Mesorhizobium shangrilense: one gene and its partner. The protein of the gene in region 2 interacts with the protein of the main gene of each other region in a pairwise test. Links are inferred from orthologs where the notes say so. Each region holds a gene or a part of one and is shown on either strand. Other genes may lie near its edges. The genes, in order: nth and mdeB.

Region 1 (3,080 bases), on a different replicon or contig from region 2:
GCGCGTTCTGCGTCGATGAGGTTCATCGCCCCCTTGATGATGCGGTTCTCGACGAGGAAGGCGTCGTCGCACTGCGCGATGATGTCGACAATGGCGTTGCCGATACACAGCACATCGTATTCGCTCATCAATGAAGGCCTTCCCGCGGTTGGAACCCGGCGTTTCTGGCACGCCGGGCGCGCGCGGGTCTACAGGGTTCCGGCCGATTTGCAACCTTGCAGCGGCGAAACGGCGCGACTATCTGCCCGACATGATACTCGACGCCGCGCTCGCCTCGCTCCGCAAGCTGTTCACGCCAGAGTTCCGCTGGGTCTTCCTGAAGACTCTGGGCCTGACGCTGCTCGCGCTCATTGCGCTCTGGTTCGGCCTGCGGGAAGTATTCGAGTGGCTTGCGCTGCCGTGGCTGGTGGCGTTCTCGCCCGAGGTTCCCGACTGGGCCGCGTGGCTCGGTCCGATTGCCGCCATAGCCGCGGGCATGGTGCTGGCCTTCGGCCTGGCGCTGCTGATCGCCCCGATTAGCGCGCTCGTCGCCGGCCTATTCCTCGACGACATCGCCGAAGTGGTGGAGCGCACCGACTATCCGCAGGATCCGCCGGGCCGCGCCGTTCCCGCGATGCGCGCCCTCGTGCTTTCGCTGAAATTCCTCGGAGTGGTGATCCTCGGCAACCTGATCGCGCTGGCGCTGCTGCTGGTGCCCGGCGTCAACATCGCCGCCTTCTTTCTCGTCAACGGCTACTTGCTCGGGCGCGAATTCTTCGAGTTCGCCGCAATGCGCCACATGAGCGAGGCGGACGCGAAGGCGCTGCGCCAGGACAATGCCGGCACTGTCTTCGTCGCCGGACTGGTCGTCGCGGCCTTCCTCGCCATCCCCTTGCTGAACCTGCTCACGCCGCTCTTCGCCGCGGCGATGATGGTGCATCTCAACAAGGCCGTGTCGGCGCGAGGCGCGCTCGCACCCAGCGTGCGGCGCTAGCCCTTCCAGGCCATGTTCATATAGACGCCTCCCTTGGCGAGTTCGTCGAGCATCTGCCGCAGCCTCCTGGCTCGCGTCTCTTCGCGCTTCGCGCCGATGATCCAGCCCAGATAGTCGTTGCGCTGATAGTCTGGCCGCGCCTCGTAGGCCTCCACCAGGTTCCGTTTGACGAGCGCCGCACGCACGTCTTCCGGCATCGGGTTGAGGTCACGCTTCAGCGCCATGACAAGCCTCCTGTGGCAGGAAACCATCAGCTAGCGGAGCGCGTGCGCGGATCAAGGCCAGCGGCTGGAGATCCGGCGCTTTTGAACCGCGCAGCTAGGACGCTGCGGCTGATTCGAGGGGTTCGAGAGGCACCAGCGGCGCCGGGATCTCGTTTGTCTTCACCGCCGCCTTGCAGATGTCGGCGATCACGCAGAACTGGCATTCGGGCTTGCGAGCCTTGCAGACATAACGCCCGTGCAGGATCAGCCAGTGATGGGCATGGCGCAGGTACTCGTCCGGGATGATGCGGACGAGTTCGGCCTCCACTTCGTCCGGCGTTTTGCCCGGCGCGAGCCCGAGCCGGTTGCCGATGCGAAGGATATGGGTGTCGACCGCCATGGTGGGCTGGCCGAACGCCATGTTGAGGACGACGTTCGCGGTCTTACGGCCCACGCCCGGCAGCTTGACCAGTTCGTCGCGGCTGTCGGGCACCTCGCCGCCATGGTCCCGGATCAGCGCTTCCGACAGGGCGATGACATTCTTGGCCTTGTTCCGCCACAGTCCGATGGTCCGGATGTATTCGCCGAGCCGAGCCTCGCCCAGGGCGACCATTTTTTCAGGCGTATCGGCGATCTTGAACAGGGCGCGCGTCGCCTTGTTGACCCCCACATCCGTCGCCTGCGCCGAGAGCGCGACCGCGACCAGCAGGGTGAAGGCGTTCACATGTTCCAGTTCGCCCTTCGGCTCCGGCCGCTGCACGGAGAAACGCCGAAAGATCTCGTGGACTTCGGCAGGCGTGTAGCGGCTCTTGGGCCGACGCGCCTTCGGGCTTCTCACCGTCCTGGCCGGGGCTGCTACTTTTTGTGACTTGGGCTTCAGCATGCGCTCTCTATAATCAACGGCCATGAGCGAGACAAACACCGCTTACGCCGCCGACGAACCGTTCTTCCGGGCGCTGCTCACGCCGCATCGGTCGCTCGGCCGCACCGGTTTCCTGGTGCTGATGGGCGCGGTCACCTTCTGCTGGATCGTCACCGGCGCCTTCTTCCTCGCCCATGGCGCCTGGCCGGTGTTCGGCTTCTTCGGGCTGGACGTGGTGCTGCTCTACGTGGCGTTCAGGCTGAACTACCGCGCGGCCCGCGCCCGTGAAGAAGTGTCGGTGTCGCGCACGTCGCTCGACATCCGCAAGACGGCCCCTTCCGGCAAGTGGGAAGCGCACCATTTCAACCCGTTCTGGGCGAAGTTCGCCGTCGCGCGCCGCACCGACATCGGCATCACCGCGATGGCAGTGGAAGGCCAGGGCCAGAGCGTGCTGATCGGAAGCTTCCTCAATCCGGACGACCGCGAGAGTTTTGCCAAGGCATTTTCGCAGGCGCTGGCGACAGCCAGACGCTAGACGGGAATCGGGTGGGAAATCGACCTTCGCGGCGCGATATTCGCGTTCAAGGAGTTATCCGCTATGAACGCACACATGCCGATGAAAGCCTCGATCGCCCTCGACACCGACATCACCCCGGACGGGACCGACTATGAGGTCGTGCGCAAGGTCATCGAGAAGATCAGCCTCGACTATCGCGACCAGCCGTCACTAGAAACGCTGGCGGAAGCCGTCGGCGACACCCCGAACGGGCTGCAAAAGCTGTTCACGCGCTGGGCGGGGTTGACGCCCAAGAGCTTTCTGCAGGCCGTGACGCTCGATCACGCCCGCAGATTGCTGGACGAAGGCATGTCGGTGCTCGATGCGACCTACGAGGTCGGTATGTCGGGACCCGGCCGCCTGCACGACCTCTTCGTGACACACGAAGCAATGTCGCCCGGCGACTACAAGTCGCGCGGCGCGGGCCTGACCATCCGGTACGGCTTCCATCTGTCGCCCTTCGGTGTCGCGCTGATCATGGTCACC
Region 2 (3,539 bases):
AGCTCGAGCGTATGTTGGCGACGCCGCGGGTCTTGGACAGGCGGTCGACGATGAAGTGCTGGAGCGCGACGGTGTCGCGCACCACCACGCGCAGCAGGTAGTCGGAATCGCCGGTCATCAGATAGCACTCCATGACCTCGGGAAGCCGCGCCATCGCCGCCTCGAAAACCTCGAGCAGCGTCTCGGTCTGCTTTTCCAGCGTCACCTGGATGAAGACGCTGACATTGGCGCCCAGCATCACCGGATCGAGCAGGGCAACGCGGCGCGTGATGACGCCCGCCTCTTCGAGGGTGCGTACGCGGGCAAGGCAAGGCGAAGCCGACAGGCCGACGCGCGCAGCAAGCTCGACATTGGTCAGGCTGGCGTCTTCCTGGATCTCCGCCAGGATGCGCATGTCTATCGCGTCAAGATTTATCTGCGGCATATCCTGCTTCAATTCAACTCTATCGCGGCTATATCTGCTGCATTCTCCCAAATTTGCAACATCTTCGGCAGGAAATGCCGGAGCCTTGCCGCTATTGTCGCGCGCAAGTGGAAACCTAAGGAACTGGAGCGCCATCATGCTCACTAAGACCGCGTCCGCCCCTTTCGGTGAGATCAGCACCGGACATGACGACGACCCGCAGGAGACGGCCGACTGGCTGGCGTCGCTGGAGTCGGTGTTTTTCAATTCGGGCGGTACGCGGGCCGAATTCATTCTCGGCGAGCTCGATCGCAAGGCCAAGGAGCTCGGCATCGTTCATGAGGCACTGCCGTTTTCGCCCTACCGCAACAGCATTTCGCTGGAGAAGCAGCCGCCGTTCCCCGGCGACCTCGCCATGGAGGAGCGCATCACCGCGATCATCCGCTGGAACGCGCTGGCGATGGTCGTGAAGGCCAACAAGGCCTATGGCGAGCTCGGCGGCCACATCGGCAGCTATGCCTCGGCGGCGGAGATCTTCGAGGTCGGCTTCAACCACTTCTTCCGTGCCGACACCGGCGAGGGCGACGGCGACGTGGTCTTTTTCCAGCCGCATTCGGCACCCGGCGTCTATGCCCGTGCCTATCTCGAAGGACGACTTTCGGAAGAGCATCTCCAGCACTATCGCCAGGAGATCGGCGGTACCGGCCTGTGCTCCTATCCGCATCCCTGGCTGATGCCCGACTTCTGGCAGGTGCCGACGGGGTCGATGGGCATCGGCCCGATCACTGCTGTCTACCAGGCCCGCTTCATGCGCTACCTGAACGACCGGGGCCTCGCCAACACCGAAGGCCGTCATGTCTGGGGAGTGTTCGGCGACGGCGAGATGGACGAGCCGGAATCGGTCGCCGGCCTGTCGATCGCAGCGCGTGAAAAGCTCGACAACCTGACCTTCATCATCAACTGCAACCTGCAGCGCCTCGACGGTCCTGTGCGCGGAAACGGCCAGATCATCCAGGAACTCGAGAGCACATTCCGCGGTGCCGGCTGGAACGTCATCAAGGTGCTGTGGGGCTCGGAGTGGGACGCGCTGTTTGCGCGCGACACCCAGCACGCGCTGCTCCGTCGTTTTGCCGCCACGGTCGACGGCAAGTACCAGACGCTGGGCGCTAAGGACGGTGCCTACAACCTGGCGCACTTCTTCGAGGAGGATCCCGAAGTCAAGGCGCTGGTCGCCCATATGTCTGACAACGACATCGACGCCCTGACGCGCGGTGGCCACGATTTCCGCAAGCTGTTTGCAGCTTTCGAGGCGGCCAGGGCGACCAAGGGCCGTCCGACTGTCATCCTGGCCAAGACCAAGAAGGGTTTCGGCATGGGCGCTGCTGGCGAGTCGCGCATGACCGTGCACCAGTCCAAGAAGCTCGACGTCGACGCCCTGCTGACCTTCCGCGACCGCTTCTCGCTGCCGATCAGCAACGAGCAGGCCGAGCAGGTCGCGTTCTATAAGCCAGCTGAAGACAGCGCCGAGCTCAACTATCTCCGCTCGCGCCGCAAGGCGCTCGGCGGCTACCTGCCGGCGCGCCGCCGCACGGCGGATTCGGTGGCGATACCGTCGCTACAGAGCTACGCCGACTTTGCCCTCAATGCCGAAGGCAAGGAGATGTCGACGACCATGGCTGCGGTCCGACTGCTCGGCAACATGATCAAGGACAAGGAGATCGGGCCGCGCATCGTGCCGATCGTCGCCGACGAGGCCCGTACCTTCGGCATGGCCAACCTGTTCCGCCAGGTCGGTATCTATTCGCCGGTCGGCCAACTCTACGAGCCAGAGGATGCCGGCTCGATGCTCTACTACAAGGAAACCAAGAACGGGCAGCTGCTCGAGGAAGGCATCACCGAAGCAGGTGCGATCTCGTCCTGGGTGGCCGCTGCGACGTCTTACAGCGTGCACAACCTCGCCATGCTGCCGGTCTACATCTACTACTCGATGTTCGGCTTCCAGCGCGTCGGCGACCTGATCTGGGCTGCCGCCGACCAGCGCTCGCGCGGTTTCCTTATCGGGGCGACCGCAGGCCGGACGACGCTGGCGGGCGAGGGCCTGCAGCATCAGGACGGTTCGAGCCTGCTGGTGGCCTCGACCGTTCCGAACTGCCGCGCCTACGATCCGACCTTCGCCTATGAGCTGGCGGTCATTCTCGACCACGGCGCCCGCGCCATGATGGAGCAGGGCAAGGACGAGTTCTACTACATCACCGCGATGAACGAGAACTACGCCCAGCCGTCGATACCGGCTGGCGTGGAAGCCGACATTATCAAGGGCCTGTACAAGATCGCCGGCCACAAGCCCAAGAAGAGTGCCGGCCTTGTCCGCCTGCTCGGTTCCGGCACCATCCTGCCGCAAGTGATCGAGGCGGCGCAGATGCTCGCCAATGATTGGGGCGTCGCCTCCGAGGTGTGGAGCGCCACCAGCTTCTCCGAGCTGTCGCGCGATGCACGCGAGGCGGAGCGTCACAACCGCTACAACCCGCTCGGCGAGCCGGTGGTCAGCCATCTCGCCCACTGCCTGCCCGGCAAAGCGCCGATCGTCGCCGCCACCGACTATGTCCGCGCCTATTCGCAGCTGATTGCGTCCTATGTCGAGGCGCCGTTCACCGCGCTCGGCACCGACGGCTTCGGCCGCAGCGACACGCGCTCGGCGCTGCGCGATTTCTTCGAGGTCGACCACCGCCACATCGCCGTGGCAGCTCTGGCGTCACTCGCTGCCGAAGGGTCGGTGACGCGTCAGACGGTTGCCGACGCCATCGCCCGCTACGGCCTCGACGTTGCGGCCGATGCGCCCTGGCTGCGCTGATCCGGGTCGAGTTCCAGTTCTGAAAGAGTTGATATGAGCCAGCAAATGGAAGTCAGGTTGCCAGACATCGGCGACTACAAGAATGTCCCTGTTGTCGAGTTCCTGGTGAAGCCGGGAGACGTCGTGGCGGTGGAAGACCCACTGATGACGGTGGAATCCGACAAGGCGACGATGGAGATCCCGGCACCTTTCGCAGGAACTGTCAGGGAGTTTGCGGTGTCGATCGGCACCCGCGTGTCGCAGGGCGCGCTGTTGCTGACGATCGATGCCGCAGCGCCGGCAACG

Evidence for each region.
Region 1: the proteins of mdeB (region 2) and nth interact in binary tests that used the Escherichia coli proteins (3 or more experiments, as listed by UniProt). The link is inferred for Mesorhizobium shangrilense from one-to-one orthologs.

The regions. Positions count from the first base shown.
Region 1 is NZ_JAQGPN010000001.1:4,684,065-4,687,144, forward strand. The notes cover bases 176-2,941. They hold nth (endonuclease III), read right to left. Parts: upstream 2,060-2,941; coding sequence 1,292-2,059; downstream 176-1,291. Other genes in these bases: PD284_RS22605 (sulfate transporter family protein), read left to right, coding at 251-973; PD284_RS22610 (YdeI/OmpD-associated family protein), read right to left, coding at 970-1,197; PD284_RS22620 (DUF2244 domain-containing protein), read left to right, coding at 2,082-2,573; PD284_RS22625 (bifunctional helix-turn-helix domain-containing protein/methylated-DNA--[protein]-cysteine S-methyltransferase), read left to right, coding at 2,637-2,941. Also shown: PD284_RS22600 (adenosine kinase), read right to left, coding at 1-128; more of PD284_RS22625, read left to right, coding at 2,942-3,080. UniProt on the Escherichia coli protein: DNA repair enzyme that has both DNA N-glycosylase activity and AP-lyase activity. The DNA N-glycosylase activity releases various damaged pyrimidines from DNA by cleaving the N-glycosidic bond, leaving an AP (apurinic/apyrimidinic) site.
Region 2 is NZ_JAQGPN010000002.1:220,319-223,857, forward strand. The notes cover bases 230-3,454. They hold mdeB (alpha-ketoglutarate dehydrogenase), read left to right. Parts: upstream 230-560; coding sequence 561-3,254; downstream 3,255-3,454. Other genes in these bases: PD284_RS24560 (Lrp/AsnC family transcriptional regulator), read right to left, coding at 230-424; PD284_RS24570 (2-oxo acid dehydrogenase subunit E2), read left to right, coding at 3,300-3,454. In the rest of the region: more of PD284_RS24560, read right to left, coding at 1-229; more of PD284_RS24570, read left to right, coding at 3,455-3,539. UniProt on the Escherichia coli protein: Component of the pyruvate dehydrogenase (PDH) complex, that catalyzes the overall conversion of pyruvate to acetyl-CoA and CO(2).